Regions from separate parts of the Streptomyces sp. NPDC008125 genome, predicted to be linked through region 2. Evidence: riboswitches for the same ligand, from Rfam matches in the RefSeq annotation. Region 2 holds a riboswitch; each other region holds the start of a gene.
What was found. A riboswitch is a leader RNA that binds a small molecule or an ion and turns the genes downstream of it on or off. The one in region 2 is predicted to bind thiamine pyrophosphate.
Positions count from the first base shown of each region.

Region 1: another riboswitch for thiamine pyrophosphate. It lies ahead of thiO (glycine oxidase ThiO); the one in region 2 lies ahead of ACFZAX_RS32195 (cytosine permease).
Region 3: another riboswitch for thiamine pyrophosphate. It lies ahead of thiC (phosphomethylpyrimidine synthase ThiC); the one in region 2 lies ahead of ACFZAX_RS32195 (cytosine permease).

Region 1 covers NZ_JBIBHR010000010.1:137,190-143,836, reverse strand. The annotation lists gene pknB (Stk1 family PASTA domain-containing Ser/Thr kinase) at 1-1,383, opposite strand, end outside; gene ACFZAX_RS18810 (thiazole synthase) at 1,517-2,311, opposite strand; gene thiS (sulfur carrier protein ThiS) at 2,314-2,535, opposite strand; gene thiO (glycine oxidase ThiO) at 2,532-3,776, opposite strand; TPP riboswitch at 3,774-3,885, opposite strand; gene ACFZAX_RS18795 (FAD-dependent oxidoreductase) at 4,050-5,225, shown strand; gene ACFZAX_RS18790 (Rv2175c family DNA-binding protein) at 5,361-5,726, shown strand; gene thiE (thiamine phosphate synthase) at 5,805-6,449, shown strand; gene metF (methylenetetrahydrofolate reductase [NAD(P)H]) at 6,605-6,647, shown strand, end outside.
Region 2 covers NZ_JBIBHR010000027.1:38,007-41,922, reverse strand. The annotation lists gene ACFZAX_RS32205 (hypothetical protein) at 186-437, shown strand; gene ACFZAX_RS32200 (glycoside hydrolase family 76 protein) at 588-1,781, opposite strand; TPP riboswitch at 2,021-2,114, shown strand; gene ACFZAX_RS32195 (cytosine permease) at 2,106-3,521, shown strand.
Region 3 covers NZ_JBIBHR010000014.1:202,462-209,108, forward strand. The annotation lists gene ACFZAX_RS24130 (metallophosphoesterase) at 60-1,184, shown strand; gene ACFZAX_RS24135 (hypothetical protein) at 1,368-2,246, shown strand; gene thiC (phosphomethylpyrimidine synthase ThiC) at 2,317-4,113, opposite strand; TPP riboswitch at 4,106-4,238, opposite strand; gene ACFZAX_RS24145 (YibE/F family protein) at 4,310-5,641, shown strand; gene ACFZAX_RS24150 (SsgA family sporulation/cell division regulator) at 5,690-6,127, opposite strand; gene ACFZAX_RS24155 (helix-turn-helix domain-containing protein) at 6,229-6,647, opposite strand, start outside.

The DNA.
Region 1 (6,647 bases), on a different contig from region 2:
GGGAGTCCCCGCCACGTCGGGGACCTCGACGATCTCCGGCCCGCGCGAGACGACCAGCTTCACCGACTCGTTGCCCCGGACCCGGTCGCCGGGGGCGGGGTCGCTGCTGATCACCGAGCCCCGGTCGACCGTGTCGCTGTACGCCTTGTCGACGGACTTCACGTCGAGCCCGGCGTCCGTGAGCCGCTTCTCCGCGGTCTCCTGGGTCTGGTTGAGGAGTGAGGGGACCTGGGTGAACTGGCCCGAGTTGATGTACCAGACGCCACCCCCGACCAGCAGCACCACCAGCAGCGCCGTGATCGCGGCGTAGACCCCGCGGCGGGGGTGGCCCCCGGCCCCGCCCGCCCGCGCGGACCGCCGGGGCCGGCCGGGCGCGACCGAGGCGGTGGCGGCGGGCATCTCCAGCCGGCTCGTCCGGTGCGTGGTCCCCCGGTCCTCGGCCACGGCGCGTGGCAGCACGCTCGTACGGTCCTCCGCGCCCGAGGCGCCGGAGCGGGCCGGGGCGAGCGCCTTCGGCGGTACGGCGTCCAGCTCCGCGTCGCTCAGCAGGGCGCGGGCCTCCAGGGTCTCGGAGAGCAGCACCACCGCGTCCTGCGCGCGGGCCCGGGCGTCACGCGCGGTGGCCCCCGCCACCAGCGCGTCCAGCGCCGGGGAGAGCCCGGGGACGGCGGCGGAGGGCGGCGGGACGTCCTGGTTGAGGTGCTGGTAGATGACCTGGGCGGCGTTCTCGCCGGTGTGCGGCTTGGTGCCGGTCAGCATCTCGTACAGCACGACACCGCAGGCGTACACGTCGGAGCGGGTGTCGGCGGTGCCGTGCTCGATCTGCTCCGGGGCGAGATAGGAGACCGTGCCCAGCAGGGAGCCGGTGGTGTCGGTGGCGGTGCCCACCGCGCGGACCAGCCCGAAGTCGGCGACCTTCACCCAGCCGTCGTCCCCTATCAGGACGTTCTCCGGCTTCATGTCGCGGTGCACGAACCCCGCCCGGTGCGCGGCGCCGAGCGCCGCCAGCACAGGTTCCAGGATGTCGAGCGCGGCGCGCGGCTGGAGCGCCCCCCGGTCCCGCAGCACCTCGCGGAGCGTGCACCCCGCGACGTACTCCATGGCGAGGTAGACGTACGCGCCCTCGGCGCCCTGGTCGAAGACGGACACCACGTTGGGGTGCGCGAGGCGCGCCACCGACTTCGCCTCGCGGATGAAGCGCTCGACGAACGAGGCGTCGGCCGCGAGCGCGGGGTGCATCACCTTGAGGGCGAGCACCCGGTCGAGCCGGATGTCCACGGCCCGGTAGACCGTGGCCATCCCGCCCACGGCGATGCGCGCGTCGACGCGGTAGCGGCCGTCGAGCAGCCGTCCGAGCAGCGGGTCCTGGAGGGTCGTGTCCACCCGACGAGTCTACGAGCCGCCGCGGACACCCCGGGCGCCCCGGAGCGGGCCCGGGGCCGTATCGCAGCGGAGCCGTGACAACACCGGCCCGCGCCCCTCGCCCGGAGGGCCGGGAGGGCCGGCAGGGCCGGGCTCAGAACGCCGGGCGCTCCGGGTCCAGCACCGCCCGGCCCTCCACCGGGGAGGACGCCTCGGCGAAGTGCCGGCGGGGGATGCGGCCCGCCCGGCGGGCGAGACGGCCGCCGTCCACCGCGTGCCGCATCGCCGACGCCATCAGCTCCGGCTCCTGCGCCCGGGTCACCGCCGAGGCGAGCATCACCGCCGCGCATCCCAGCTCCATCGCCAGCGCCGCGTCCGAGGCGGTGCCCGCACCTGCGTCCAGGATCACCGGGACCCCGGCCCGCTCCACGATCAGCTCGAAGTTGTGCGGGTTGCGGATGCCCAGGCCGGAGCCGATGGGGGAGCCGAGCGGCATGACCGCCGCGCAGCCCACGTCCTCCAGCTTCCGCGCGAGCACCGGGTCGTCGTTGGTGTAGGGCAGCACGGTGAACCCGTCGTCGACCAGGACCTCCGCCGCGTCCAGCAGCTCGACCGGGTCCGGCAGCAGGGTCCGCTCGTCGGCCACCACCTCCAGCTTCACCCAGTCGGTGCCGAGGGCCTCCCGGGCCAGCCGGGCGGTCAGCACCGCCTCGCCGGCGGTGAAGCAGCCCGCGGTGTTCGGCAGCACCTGGATGGAGAGGCGCTCCAGGACGGAGAGGACCGAACCCTGCACGGTCGGGTCGAGCCTGCGCATCGCGACGGTGGTCAGCCCGGTGCCGGAGGCGACGAGCGCCCGCTCCAGCACGTCCAGGCTGGGGGCGCCGCCGGTGCCCATGATCAGCCGGGACGAGAACGTGCGCCCGCCCAGCCGGAAGAGGTCGTCGGCCATGGTCAGCCTCCCTGCACCGCGGTGAGGACCTCGATCCGGTCGCCCCCGCCGAGGGCGGTGGAGTCCCAGGCCGAGCGCGGCACCACGCTCTCGTTGACGGCGGCGGCGACCCCGGAGGGCGCCCGGGTGAGGGTCGCCACCAGGGCGCCCAGGGTGGTGCCGGCGCGGACCTCGCGCGGGTCACCGTTGACGGAGACGCTCACGGTGGCGGTCGGGTCGGTCATGCGTACTGCTCCTCGCGCGCGGGGACGACAGGGGTGGCGAAGCGGCCCGGCGCGAACGGGCGGGCCACCTCCGGCAGCGTGCCGGTGGTCAGCGCGTGCGCCATGGCGTCGCCGGTGACGGGGGTGAGCAGCACCCCGTTGCGGCCGTGGCCGGTGGCGACGAGCAGCCCCGGCAGCGCGGTCGGGCCGAGCACCGGTGCGTTGTCCGGGGTGGCGGGGCGCAGCCCGGCCAGGGTCTCGGTGAGCGGCAGCTCGGTGATGCCCGGCACCAGCTCGTGGGCGTCGCGCAGCAGCTCGTACACCCCTCCCGCCGTCACGGTGGTGTCCCAGCCCATCTCCTCGCTCGTCGCGCCGACGACCAGCTCGCCGTTCTCGCGCGGTACGAGGTACAGGTCCTGGCCCCGCACCACCGCGCGCACGGTCCGGCTGAGGAAGGGGGCGTACGCGCGCGGCACGGTCAGCCGCAGCACCTGGCCCTTCACCGGGCGCACCGGCGGGGCGACGCCCTCCGGCAGGCCGGGGAGCCGGCCGCTGAGGCTTCCGGCGGCCAGCACCACCTGGCCGGCCGAGACCGCCGTGCCGTCCGCGAGCAGCGCCCCGGACGCCCGGCCGCGCGCGGTCTCCAGGCGCTCGCAGGGGCTGCGGTGGAAGACCACCCCGGCCCGCTCGCAGGCCGTCAGCAGTGCGGCCGCCAGCCGGCGCGGGTCGACCTGATGGTCGCCGTCCACCCGAAGCCCGCCCCGGACGCCCGGCGCCAGCATCGGCTCAAGACGCCGGCACTCGCGCCCCGACAGCCATTGCGCATCCAGGCCGGACCGCTCCTGGAGGGCGTGCAGTTCGCGCAGGTGCGCCCGGTCGTCCGAGTCCAGTGCCACCGCGAGGGTGCCGCAGGCGCGGAAGCCGGTCTCCCGGCCGCTCACCGCCTCCAGCTCCGCCACGAACTCCGGGTAGCGGGCGGCGGAGGCGAGGTTGAGCCCGAGCAGCAGCTGCTCGCCGTAGTGGAGTTCGGTGACGGCGGCCAGCATCCCGGCCGCCACCCGGGCGGCCCCGCCGCCCGGTTCCGGATCGGCGACGGCCGTCCGCAGCCCCGCCTGCGCCGCCCGCCAGGCGGTCACCAGGCCGATGATGCCGCCCCCGACGACGAGCACGTCGTACGAGGGGCCCCGGCGGTCCGCGCCGCTCGTGCCCCCGCCCGCCGTGCCCCCGCCCGCGGCGGAAGACGGTTCCTGTGAAGCATGCATGGGTGTCCAGCCCCTCCCTTCGCCGGCATGACCCGGATCAGGTTCCTACGGTCGGAGGCCGCCAGCCTCCCTCTCAGCCCGGTGCGTCCGGGCTCCCGCGAGTGTCTTTCCGCAGCCACCCTAAACCCCGCCGTCCGCGCGGTACGAAGGAGCCGTCGAGGCGGCCCGCGCACCCCGATCACTGACGGGGCGTCAGGTGCTTAGGGTGGGTGCGTGAGCGAACAGAGCGGGCAGCGGGCGCCGGAGCACGGCGTCGTCATCGTCGGAGCGGGCATGGCGGGGGTGCAGACCGCCGTCGCGCTGCGGGACGAGGGGTACACCGCGCCCGTCACCCTGATCGGCGCGGAGCCGCACCAGCCCTACGACCGGCCGCCGCTCTCCAAGGCCGTGCTCCTCGGTACCGCCGAGCACTCCGCCTTCGGCATCGACTTCGAGGCGCTCGACGTCCGTCTGCGCCTCGGGCTCTCCGTCACCGGCCTGCGCCCCGCCGACCGGGAGGTGGACACCCCGGACGGCCCGGTGCCCTACGACGTCCTGGTCGTCGCCACCGGCGCCGAACCCGTGACGCTGCCCGGCGCCGCCGGGGTCCCCGGCACCCACCTGCTGCGCACCCTGGACGACGCGGCCCGGCTGCGGCCCGTTCTCGCCCAGCGCCACGACGTGGTGGTGGTCGGCGCGGGCTGGATCGGCGCCGAGTTCGCCACCGCCGCCCGCGCCGCCGGCTGCACGGTCACCGTCGTGGAGGCCGCCGGCCGGCCGCTCGCCGGAGCGCTGCCCGCAGAGGTCACCGCCCCCATGGCCGACTGGTACGCGCGCGGCGGCGCCACACTCCTCACCGGCGCCCGGGTCGACCGCGTCGAACCCGGCGCCGTGGTCCTCGCCGACGGCCGCAGGCTCCCGGCCGGCGCGGTGGTCGTCGGCATCGGCGCCCGCCCCGCCACCGGCTGGCTCACCGGCTCCGGCATCGCGCTCGGCCCCGACGGATCGGTCACCGCCGACGCCCGCCTGCGCACCTCGGCGCCCGGGGTGTACGCCGTCGGGGACTGCGCCTCGTACCCCTCCGCGCGCTACGGCGCACGCCTCCTCGTCCACCACTGGGACAACGCGCTCCAGGGGCCGCGCACGGTCGCGGCGGGCATCACGGGGGCCGGCGGACCCGGCGCCCCGGAGCCGTACGACCCGGTGCCGTACTTCTGGTCCGAGCAGTTCGGCCGGTTCGTCCAGTACGCCGGGCACCACGCCGACGCCGACACCCTGCTGTGGCGCGGCGACCCCTCCGACGAGGAGTGGACCGTGCTCTGGCTGCGCGACGGCGCGCTGGTCGCCCTGCTGGCGGTCGGCCGTCCGCGCGATCTCACCCAGGGCCGCAAGCTCGTCGCCTCCGGCCGGGCCGTCGACCCCGAGCGGGCCGCCGACCCCGCCGTACCCCTGAAGTCCGCCGTCCGCTGAGCTCCGGGGCGTCGCTCGCGCGCTCCCTCACGACCCCGTCCGACCCCCGTGCGACCTGCGCGGACGCCGTCCTGACGTGGTCCGTACGGTCGGCCCGGCTTCCGGCTGTCGGTCCCAGATGGCACGCTTGTCCTCGTGACCGAGATTGACGCAAAGATCGATGCTCTCGTCCCTGCCTGGCTCCACCTCCCCGACATCGCGGAACTTCTCGATGTCCAGGTGACGCGCGTGCGGCAGCTGGTGAAGGAAGGCCAGCTGATCGCGGTGCGCCGCGGTGAGAACCGGACGCTCCAGGTGCCTGCCGCCTTCATCGACGGCGACAAGGTGGTCAAGGGCCTCGCGGGGACCCTGACGCTCCTGAGGGACGACGGCTATTCCGACGAAGAGATGCTGGACTGGCTCTTCACCCCCGACCCGACCCTGCCGGGAACCCCCGCGCAGGCGCTGAGCGAGAATCGCGGGACGGAGGTGAAGCGCCGCGCCCAGGCGCTCGCCGTCTGACCGAGACGACCGCACACGTGGTCGCGGGCCGTGCACTCCACGGCCCGCGCCCGCGGTGACCCACGGGGGAACTCCTTCATGTCCACGCCGCGCCACCTGCTCGCCGACGCCCGTCTCTACCTGTGCACGGACGCCCGCAGGCGGCAGGGCGACCTCCCCGCGTTCCTCGACGCCGTGCTCTCCTCCGGCGTGGACATCGTCCAGCTGCGGGACAAGGGCATGGAGGCCGCCGAGGAACTGGAACACCTGCAGGTGTTCTCGGAAGCGTGCGCACGTCACGGCAAGCTCCTCGCCGTCAACGACCGTGCGGACGTCGCCCACGCCATCGGCGCCGACGTCCTCCACCTCGGCCAGGGCGACCTGCCGGTCCCCGCCGCCCGCGCGATCATCGGCGGGACCCCGCTGATCGGCCGCTCCACGCACGCCGAGTCCGAGGTGGACGCGGCCGCCGCACAGCCCGGCGTCGACTACTTCTGCACCGGCCCCTGCTGGCCCACCCCGACCAAGCCCGGCCGCCACGCCCCCGGCCTCGGCCTCGTCCGGTACGCCGCCTCGCTGGCCACCCCCCGCCCGTGGTTCGCCATCGGCGGCATCGACGCGGGCAATCTCGACGAGGTGCTGGACGCCGGCGCCCGGCGCGTCGTGGTGGTCCGCGCGATCACCGAGGCCGACGACCCGGCCGCAGCCGCGGCCGGTCTGGCGAAGCGCGTCCGCGAGCGCTGACCGCCCGCGCGTCGTCACCCGTGCGGCGGACCCGCGCCGGGGGCCGGAGCGCCTGCCGGGAGCGCGCTGTCCGAGGCGTGGACAGTATTCACTGCAATACGGACATATGTCCCGCTCTGGTTGGGGGACGGCCGCGCCCTGGTTAACCTCGCGGTATGGCCCTTGGCACCTCCTCCACCCGGACGGACCGCGCACGCA
Region 2 (3,916 bases):
TGCGCACCTGCTGACAGCGCCACGGTAGGACGACGTATACATCGATGTACATAGTGCGTGCGCACTGGCGGCCGCTTCCCTTTCGTACGAGGCGGTCCCCGGGCCGTGACCGTGTGAATCCCGCCGGACGAACAGGGGTGCGCACAAGCGAGTTTCCGGTGGGGCCCCAGGGGCAGGCGTTCGGCATGGACAGAATCGAAGAAGTCGTGGAGACACAGGGCGACCTGCACCGTGTGGTGCTGGCGGCGGACACGAACGGTGACGGCAAGCCCGATGTGTGGATGACGGACACCACGGGGGACGGGGCCGCGGATCTGTATCAGTTCGACACCACGGGGGACGGCGAGGTCGACGTCACCATGGTGGAGCGCACGGAGACGGTCGGCCAGGACCGTGTCGTGGTCGAGGGCGACGGCGGTCACCCGGTGGAGGGCTGAGTACCCCTTCGCTGCCGCGCTCGGGGCCGAACCGGTGCGGCCCGCACGCGCTTCCTGCGGCTTCCCGGGTCGGACGGACGACCGGTGGCCGCACGCTCGCCGCCGCGTCCGGGTGTGTCGCCGCGTCCGGGTCGCCGGACGCGGCGAAGCTCAGTACAGCGTCCGCCAGGCGCCGCGCGGCCAGGCGAGTACCGCGAAGATCTGTACCGCGGCGGCCTGTTCGATGGCCTGGGTGGTCCCGCTGTCGTCGAAGCGCATCAAGCCGGTGGAGCTGTCCCGCCGTTCGGACCAGATGTGATCCGCGTAGTCGGCCATCGCCCGCCGGTAGACGGATCCACCCGTCACCGACTCCAGCAGCAGCAGGTTCTTGAAGAAGATCGAGTTGAAGAAGACGGGCTGGGTCGAGAGCCTGCCCCCGGTCACGAAGTGCTCGTACGCGGCCTCGGCCGTACGCGTGGCCCGGTCCAGGTACGTGCGGTCGCGGGTCGCCTCGTACAGCAGGACACCGACGCCGACGGGGACGCCCTGATTGTAGGACCAGACGGTCCGGTCGACCGAGCCGGTGAGGTCCAGGTTGTCCCAGTAGAGGCCTTCCGGGGTCCGCAGGTGGGTGTTCGTCCAGTCGTAGAAGCGCCTGGACGACGCGAGATAGCGGGACGTGCCGGTGATCTGGTGCAGGCGCAGGCCGAGTTGGGCGCCGGGCATGTTCGAGACCGTGTTGCGGCAGTGGTTCCAGTCGGCCTGGGTCCAGAACACCCCGCCGGGGGCGGGGTGTTCGGCGTCGGAGTCCCAGCCCGACTCGACGAGCGCGAAGATCTCCTCCGCGCGGCGGAGCGCGGCGCGGTCCCCGGTCTGCAGATGCAGCTGGGACTTGGCCAGTCCCACCCACTCGTTGTCGTCGTAGAACATGTCCCCGCCGTCGCCGTGCGGCGCGACCGGGTAGGAGTCGTAGCCGGCGAGGCCGGTGGTGCCGCCCGCCGCATTCCAGTACAGCTCCTGCGCCCTGGCGCGGGTGGCCAGAGCCGGGGCGTGGCGAGGGTCCACCAAAGCCAGGTCCAGGGCGGCGACATGGACCTGGGACAGAGGCCATTCGTAGGAGTACGGGCGGTCGTCGACGGCGACCGGGTACTGCTCGCGCACGAGCCCGGTGCCGTCCGCCGTGTCGAAGTACTTCTCCAGAGCGCCGTAGGTGACGCGCGCACGGGAGAGGAAGGCGGAGCGGGAGGGGAATCGGACAGCGGCCGGGACCGGTGTCGCGGACGCGGCGGCAGCGGTCGCCGGTACGGCGGTCAGGGCGGCCAGAGAGGCGCCGAGGACCTGACGGCGTGAGGGGGACCAGCGCATACGGAACTCTCCTGTTCGGGGGGGCGACGCAGGGTGCGGGGTGTCCGACAGTGCTCGACAACGTTGTCACCGGGGTCCGGGGACGTCAACGGCCAGGACGGAAACAGGCGGACGGAGATCGGTTCCGTCCCACGCCTCCCGTCGTCCCCCGGACTCCCGTGCCGGGATCGCGCCTCGGGGCCGCTCCGGTCACCCCCGCCGACCTGCCCCGAGCCGCCGTCCGGCTATCCTGGCCGCCGAAACCGGACACGGGGTGCCCCGCGCGGGGCTGAGAACACACCCGTCGAACCTGAACCAGCTAGTACTGGCGGAGGGATGTCTTCCATGGCGTTGCCGTATGCGCAGAACGACCGTGCGAACCCGGAGCGGGAAGCTCCGTACTCGCGGACCGCCTTCGGCGGCCGCATGCCCACCGCCCCCGGTGATCTGCGGATCGAGACTCACGGGATAGCCCCCGTGCCCGAAGAGCGCCGGTACGGCGGACCGGGCCGGCTGTTCACCGTCTGGTTCGCCCCCAACCTGACCGTGACCGGTGTCTTCACCGGCACCGTCGGCGTCGCGCTGGGCCTGGACTTCACCACGGCGCTTGTCGCGGTCGTCCTCGGCACGTTCGTCGGGGCGGCGCCCACCGCCTACCTCGGCACCTGGGGAAGCCGGACCGGAATCGGTCAACTTCCTCTTGCGCGACTGGCGTTCGGCCGTGCAGTCGTACTGCCCGGGGCCTTGCAGTGGCTCTCCTCGATCGCCTGGGACGCTCTGATCGGCCTGTTCGGCGGGGACGCGCTGGCCCAGCTGTGCGGCTGGCCGTTCTGGCTGGGCGTCCTGGTCATGATGGCCGCCCAGGGCGGGCTCGGCGTGCTGGGGTACGAGGCGATCCACCGGCTCCAGACCGTCATGACGTTCCTCCTGGCCGCCGCCTTCGCCGTGCTGGCCGTCAAACTGCTGGACGGTGTCCACCCCGCAGCCTCCGGTTCCGCGCACGGCGGCGACCGGGCGGGGGCCTTCGTCCTGACGTTCACGATCGCGCTGAGCCTGTCCCTGTCGTGGGCCCCGTACGCGAGCGACTTCAGCCGCTATCTGCCGACCGGTACCTCCCGGCCCCGCATGTTCTGGTTCACCCTGCTGGGCGTCAGCTTCTCCTTCGTGGCGGTCCAGACGCTCGGCCTGTGGGGCGCGTCCGTCTTCACCGATCAGACGGCACGGGGGATCGACACCCTTCTGGGCGGGGGCGCGCTCGGGGCGTTCGGGCTCCTCGCGGTGGCACTCGCCGCACTGTGCAGCAACGCCATGAACGACTACAGCGGTTCCCTGGCGCTGCAGACGATCGGGGTGCGCCTGCCACGCCCCGTCGCCGCTGCGCTCGCCGCGGCGCTCGGATTCCCGCTCGTGCTGTGGATGCACGCGGCCGACACCACCGCACGCTTCCAGAACGTGCTGCTCCTGGTCGGCTACTGGATCCCCGGCTTCGTCGCGATCGTGGCCGTCGACTGGGTGGTGAGGAAGAAGGACCGCGGCGGCGCCCCGTTCGACCTCGCGGCCGAGAGCGCCCGCGACCGGCCGTGGTGGCCGGCACTCGCCGCCTTCGCGGTCGCCTTCGCCGCGGCCGTGCCGTTCATGAGCACCGGCCTGTACGTGGGCCCGGTGGCGGAGGCCCTGCACGGAGCGGACCTCGCCTACGGTGTGGCGTTCCTCGCGGCCCTGGCGCTCTACGCCCCGCTGCGGCTGCGGCACCGCTCCTGACGCACCTCTGCCGGGACGGCATTCTCGGCATCGACGCGTGCACGGGCGCGCCCACATGCGCCCGCGTCGGCGCGCGGGCCCGCGCCCGCGTACACCCCGTCCCCCGACCTGCTGCCCTTGTGGCCCCGGACTCCCGCCGTCGCCGCGCTCCGCGAGCGGACCGAGGACTTCGAGACGCAGCGCGACCCGGCGGCCTCCACGGACCTCCCGCCGGGGGAGTGACGCGGGAGCGTGCCTCCGCGACGTCCCCCTCTTCAACGAAGTGGGTGCCCCTCGCCGGATGCGGTGGAGACGGCCACTCCATCGACGCGGGGGAGGAGAGGGGCAGAGCCACCTCGGTGAGCGAAGATCGCGCGACGCCCACACTATTGACATGTGCATGTAATGGCGATGTG
Region 3 (6,647 bases), on a different contig from region 2:
CACGACACCGCGGACCACCTCTACCAGGCAGGGCCCGTCAGGTGTACGGCGGCGCGACGGTGGTGGAGGGGTCGATGACTCAGGGGGCCGGTCAGGAACCCGTGGTGCGTACGGCGACGTTGCGCGACTTCCGCGTTCCGCCGTACGCACGAACGCCCATGTCCGGGGGGGAGCCGCATCCGGAGGGTGCGCTCGTGTATCCCGGGAACGCGCATCCCGGCGACGTACACCCCGGCGACGCGCTGCCGGACGGCGGCGTGCCGGAGGGCTACACGCCGACCGAGCGCGACCTGCCCGTGATCACCCCGGCCGGGGTACCCGTCGTCGCCCCCGTCCCGGACACGGGCCCCGGCGGTGCGGACGGGCTCGGGCCGCTCTACGTCGTCGGCGACGTGCACGGCTACCTCGACGAGCTGAAGGCCGCCCTCGCCGACCAGGGTCTCATCGACGTCAACGGCAACTGGTCGGCGGGCAACGCCCGGCTCTGGTTCCTCGGCGACTTCACGGACCGGGGCCCCGACGGCATCGGGGTCATCGATCTGGTCATGCAGCTCTCGGCCGAGGCCGCCGCCGCGGGCGGCTACTGCAAGGCGCTGATGGGCAACCACGAGCTGCTTCTCATCGGCGCGAAGCGGTTCGCGGACACCCCGGTGAACTCCGGCGCCGGCACCGCCACCTTCCAGGCCGCGTGGCTCCTCAACGGTGGCCAGAAGCACGACATGGAGCGGCTGCACGACGTCCACCTGCAGTGGATGTCCCGGCTGGACGCGGTCGTGGAGGAGGACGGACATCTGCTGATGCACTCCGACACGACGGCGTACCTCGACTACGGGGCGACCATCGAGGACGTCAACGACACGGTCCACGCCATCCTCACCCGTAACGACGCGGACGAGTGCTGGGACCTGTTCCGCAAGCTCACCAAGCGGTTCGCGTTCCGGGACGACGGCGGCGCGCAGGCGGTACGCGAGCTGATGGCCGCGTACGGCGGCCGTCGGGTCGTCCACGGCCACAGCCCCATTCCGTACCTCCTGGGCGAGGTCGGGTCGGAGGACGGCGAGAACGGCGCGGGCCCGGTGGTGCACGGACCCCACGTGTACGCGGACGGACTGGCCATCGCCATGGACGGCGGCGTGACCATGGCCGGAAAGCTACTGGTCGCCCAACTCCCCCTGCATGACTGACGGTCCACCGGGTAGGGCTCCGTCGATCTGATCGTTCGCGGTCGGCGGGCCTTTTTCCGGAAACAACCTGTCATCCCTCGCCCTGGGCGCTCTACCATCGGCGTATCAGTAGCAGGCTCTCCTCCGTTCCGTCCGGAATGCCCCGTCATGTGCGGGTGATCGGGCGCCACGGAGCATCGGGGGATGCAGATGACAAGCGCTCCGCACCTGCTGGCCGAAGACAGGCCCGAGTACGAGCGGATCCTCGGCGACGCACTGCGCCACGCGCACGAGCGGCCGGATCTGGACGGAGTCGGCGAACGCCTCAACCGGGAGCAGCTGCGGACCATGGCGCTGAGCGCCACCGCGCTGATCACCGCGGCCGCCGCCACCGAGTACGAGCACTACGTGAAGGCGCGCGGTGAGCTCCGTGTCCCCACCGGCGACGCCGACCAGGACACCGACGAGGTGCCGGTCCCGCCGGGAGCGACCGGCGAGAGCGTGGGGGTCGGCGCGGTCGTCACCGTGCTCGCCCCGCTCCTCGCGGGCTCCGCAGCGGTGATCTTCCTGGTGGTCGGCTATCTCCTCCAGGCGGTGAGCTCCTCACTGGCCGTCGCGGGCCCGATGGTCACCGCGGGCTGGCTCTTCGCGGCGCTCACCGCGCTGGCGATCCTCGCAGCCGCCGTCGGGCTGCTGGTCACGGCGCTCCGCAACGGCACCGACGACCCGGCCGCCGACCTGGAGGAGGACGAGACCGTGCCGGAGGAGGTCGCCCGGGCCAGGGAGGCCTGGCGCCATGCCCTGCTGGAACGCGGCATACTCCCGTTCCTCCGCGACGCACTGGACGACCCGACCGCCGCCCCGGCCGCCCGCACCCCCCGGCCGTCACCGAACCGCATCCCGAAGATCGGGTACAGCAGCCCGGACTTCTCGACCCCGCAGGACGGCTCGCGCCGAAGTCCCCGGCCGTCCTTCACCAGCCCCGACTTCAGCAGCCCCGATTTCAGCAGCCCGGACTTCGACGGTCCGGGCTTCGAAGGCCCGGGCTTCGGGAGTCCGGACCGGGACGGCTCCGCACCCTGAGATCGGCCCACCAAACGTGCACCTGCCGCCCCGGGTGGCGCCGGCCCCGTGAAGGCCGGCGCCGTCCGGCTCAGTCGGCCAGCGGCAGATAGACCCGCCCGCCGGACGCGGCGAACTCCTTCGACTTCGCCAGCATCCCCGCCTCGATCTCCTCCTCGGAGGCGGACGGAGCCAGGTCCGGCGCGAACTGTTCGGTGATGCTCCGGCTGATCTTCATCGAGCAGAACTTCGGCCCGCACATCGAGCAGAAGTGCGCCGTCTTGGCGGGTTCGGCGGGCAGCGTCTCGTCGTGGAACGCGCGGGCCGTGTCCGGGTCGAGCGCCAGGTTGAACTGGTCCTCCCAGCGGAACTCGAACCGGGCGTCCGACAGCGCGTCGTCCCACTCCTGCGCGCCCGGGTGGCCCTTGGCCAGGTCGGCGGCGTGGGCCGCGATCTTGTAGGTGATGACCCCGGTCTTCACGTCGTCCCGGTCGGGCAGCCCCAGGTGCTCCTTGGGTGTCACGTAGCAGAGCATCGCCGTGCCCCACCAGGCGATCATCGCCGCGCCGATCCCGGAGGTGATGTGGTCGTACGCCGGCGCGACATCGGTGGTCAGAGGGCCGAGGGTGTAGAACGGCGCCTCCTCGCAGATCTCCTGCTGGAGGTCGATGTTCTCCTTGATCTTGTGCATCGGGACGTGCCCCGGGCCCTCGATCATCGTCTGCACGCCGTACCGCTTGGCGATGGTGTTGAGCTCGCCGAGGGTACGCAGTTCGGCGAACTGCGCCTCGTCGTTGGCGTCGGCGATGGAACCGGGCCGCAGCCCGTCCCCGAGCGAGTACGTCACGTCGTACGTCGCCAGGAGCTCACAGAGCTCCTCGAAGTTCTCGTGGAGGAACGACTCCTTGTGGTGCGCGAGGCACCAGGCCGCCATGATCGAGCCGCCCCGGGAGACGATGCCGGTCTTGCGGCGCGCCGTCAGCGGGACGTAGGGCAGGCGCACGCCGGCGTGCACCGTCATGTAATCCACGCCCTGCTCGGCCTGCTCGACGACCGTGTCCTTGTAGATCTCCCAGGTCAGCTCCTCCGCCCGGCCGTCGACCTTCTCGAGTGCCTGGTAGAGCGGGACGGTACCGATGGGCACGGGGGAGTTCCGGAGCACCCACTCACGGGTGGTGTGGATGTTGCGGCCGGTGGACAGGTCCATGACCGTGTCGGCGCCCCACCGCGTCGCCCAGGCCATCTTGTCCACCTCCTCCTCGATGGAGGAGGTCACGGCCGAGTTGCCGATGTTGGCGTTGACCTTCACCAGGAACCGCTTGCCGATGATCATCGGCTCGATCTCCGGGTGGTTCACGTTGGCGGGCAGCACCGCCCGGCCGGCCGCGATCTCCTCACGTACGACCTCGGGGTCGACGTTCTCGCGAATCGCGACGTACTCCATCTCCGGGGTGATCTCCCCCCGCCGGGCGTACGCGAGCTGGGTGACGGGGCGGCCGTCGCGGCTGCGCCGTGGCGCGCGGGAGCCGCCGGGGAAGACCGCGTCGAGGTTGCGCAGCCCGCCGCGCGAGGCGGGCGAGCGGCCGTCGTCCTCCGGACGGACCGGGCGCCCCTCGTACTCCTCGGTGTCCCCCCGGTCCTCGATCCAGCCGCCGCGCACGGAGGCGAGACCCTGGCGGACGTCGGTGGTGACGGTGGGATCGGTGTACGGACCGGACGTGTCGTAGAGCGTCACGTCCCTGCCGTTGGTCAGGTGCACCTGACGGACCGGCACCCGGAGGCCGGGGCGCGAGCCCTCGACGTATCCCTTGTGCCAGCCGATGGACTTTCCCGCCCCGACGCTCTCGTTCGTCGTGGAGGCAGGCGTGCGTGCGTCCGATGTGGTCATGAGACCTACTCCCTACGCCGGCATTACCCGGTAACAGGTTCAGCGGTCGGCGCAGCGTGTCCCGTGAGGATTCACGAGGTCAGCGCCCTCTCAGCCCGGTGCTCCGAGCTCCCGCGTGTGCAAAGGTGCCACCACGCTAACGCCCGCCCGGCCGTGCTGACCAGGGGGCCTCCCGCGTTCTTGCGATGATCGCCCGGTGACCTCCTCCCAGGACCATCCCGAACCTCAGGACCACTCACACGGCCATACGCACAGCCATGGCCCCGCGGCACCCGTCTCGACCCATCTGCGCAAGGTCATCGCATGCGTGCTGATCCCCTTCGCCGTAGCGGTGGTCGTCGGCCTGGCGGTGCTCTGGCCCGGCGGCACTCCCGCGCACGAGCGCACCGGTGTGGGTTTCGACCGGCAGACCGAGCAGGGCGAGGTGGTGAAGGTGGAGCGGGTGAACTGCGCGGACGTCAACGCCGCCCAAGTACCCGCCACAGGGGGTGGGTCGACGGGCTCCGGGCCGGGTGCGGCGGCCGGGGAGACCGGCGACTGCAAGAAGGCCACCATCGAGGTGACCAGCGGCAAGGACAAGGGCCGCACCTTCGGCGAGATCGTCCAGCCGGAGGCGTCACGCCAGTTGAGCGAGGGCCAGGGGGTGGTGCTGGCGTACGCGCCGGACGCCCCGCACGACCTGCAGTACTCGGTCACCGACGTGGACCGGAAGCTGCCGATGGCCCTGCTGGCCGGCATCTTCGCCGTCGCCGTCGTGGTGGTGGGACGGCTGCGCGGGGTGATGGCGCTCGTGGCACTCGCCGTCTCCTTCGCCGTGCTGACCCTGTTCATCCTCCCGGCGATCCTGCAGGGGTCAAACCCGTTGCTGGTGGCGGTGGTCGGGGCGAGCGCGATCATGCTCATCGCGCTGTACACCTGCCACGGAGTGACGGCGCGAACCTCGGTGGCGGTGATCGGCACGCTGATCTCGCTGGTGCTGATCGGGCTGCTGGGCTCGGTCTTCATCGACTGGGCGGGGCTGACCGGCAACACCGACGACAACACCGGCCTGATCCACGGCCTCTATCCGGACATCGACATGAGCGGTCTGCTCCTGGCCGGTGTCATCATCGGTTCGCTCGGGGTCCTCGACGACGTGACGGTCACCCAGACGTCGGCCGTGTGGGAGCTGCACCAGGCGAACCCGACCATGGGGGCGCGCGGGCTCTACGGAGCGGGCATCAGGATCGGGCGCGACCACATCGCCTCGGTGGTCAACACCCTGGTGCTCGCGTACGCGGGCGCGGCGCTGCCCCTGCTGCTGCTGTTCTCCATCGCGCAGAGCAGTGTGGGCACGGTCGCCAACAGCGAGCTGGTAGCCGAGGAGATCGTCCGCACACTCGTCGGCTCGATCGGACTGGTCGCCTCGGTGCCCGTCACGACGGCGCTCGCCGCTCTGGTGGTGTCCGCGGACCGCACAGGGCTCGGCGCGGAAGCCGGAGCTCCTGCACCCGTACGGACCGGGAGGGGCCGCCGCCGCAGGAAGTGAGCGCGGAAGCGGGCTGGAGGGCCCAAAAGTCAGCGGGCTGACAGCCTGTCAGCCCGCGTTCTGCTCCTCGGCGAGGATCCTTCCGAGCGCCTCTTCGAGGTTGCCGTCGAAGTCACCCTGCGTGTGCTCCTGCCCCAGTGGCACCAGCTTGTCCGTCCGGTCGAGAAACGCCACGAGTGGCGCCGTGCCGGCCCGGAACAGCGCCCGGTCCGCCCCGACCTGCAGCCGGATGTGCACGTCACAGAGCCCCTCGGGTTCGGTGGGACCGATGTGCACATCACCGTCGCCGCTGGGACTGTTGAGGCCGTCGAGCAGCAGCTCACGGCCAAAAGCCCAGGTGACCGGGGCATCACCCGGCAGGTGGAAGGTCATACGGATCGCGTACGGATCGCTCACCTCGTAACGGAGCTCCACCGGAATACGGAACGAGAGCTCCTCCGAAACGAGGAAACTCATCATGACCTCTGCTTGAACCGACTCGCGCATCGTTCAACCCCGCAGTAGATGAATCTGGCCAGGAATGATCCCCCATGGCCCTATTGACGCCATCGTGGTGCACGCGATAGCAGATCACAAGGAGTGATTTTTCAGATACTGATAGAGAACACGAACGAACGCAAGAGCCGGGCCACTTCGCCACGTAGTTGTTCGACTGCGGGGAGCAACTGGTCCTGGCGGTCCCAGGGTAGAGAAATGGCCATCGCGGCGACGGCCGAACCTGCGGTGATGGGGATGGCGGCGCAGACCGTTCCGAGTGCGTACTCCTGTCGCTCAATGACAGGTTTCATACGCTCCATCGAACGCAATCGCTCAAGTAGGACCGGGCGATCTCGCACTGAGTAACGGGTCAGCGGACGCACCGGATGGCGGAGCAGGTGGTCCTCCCGCGCCTTCTCGTCGAGCTGTCCGAGCAGGCACTGACCCAGCGCGTGGGCATGCCCGGTCTCGCCGAAGGGGGCCCACTCGTCGACGGCGGGCGTCTCGGCGGAGTCCGCCACGGCGACCA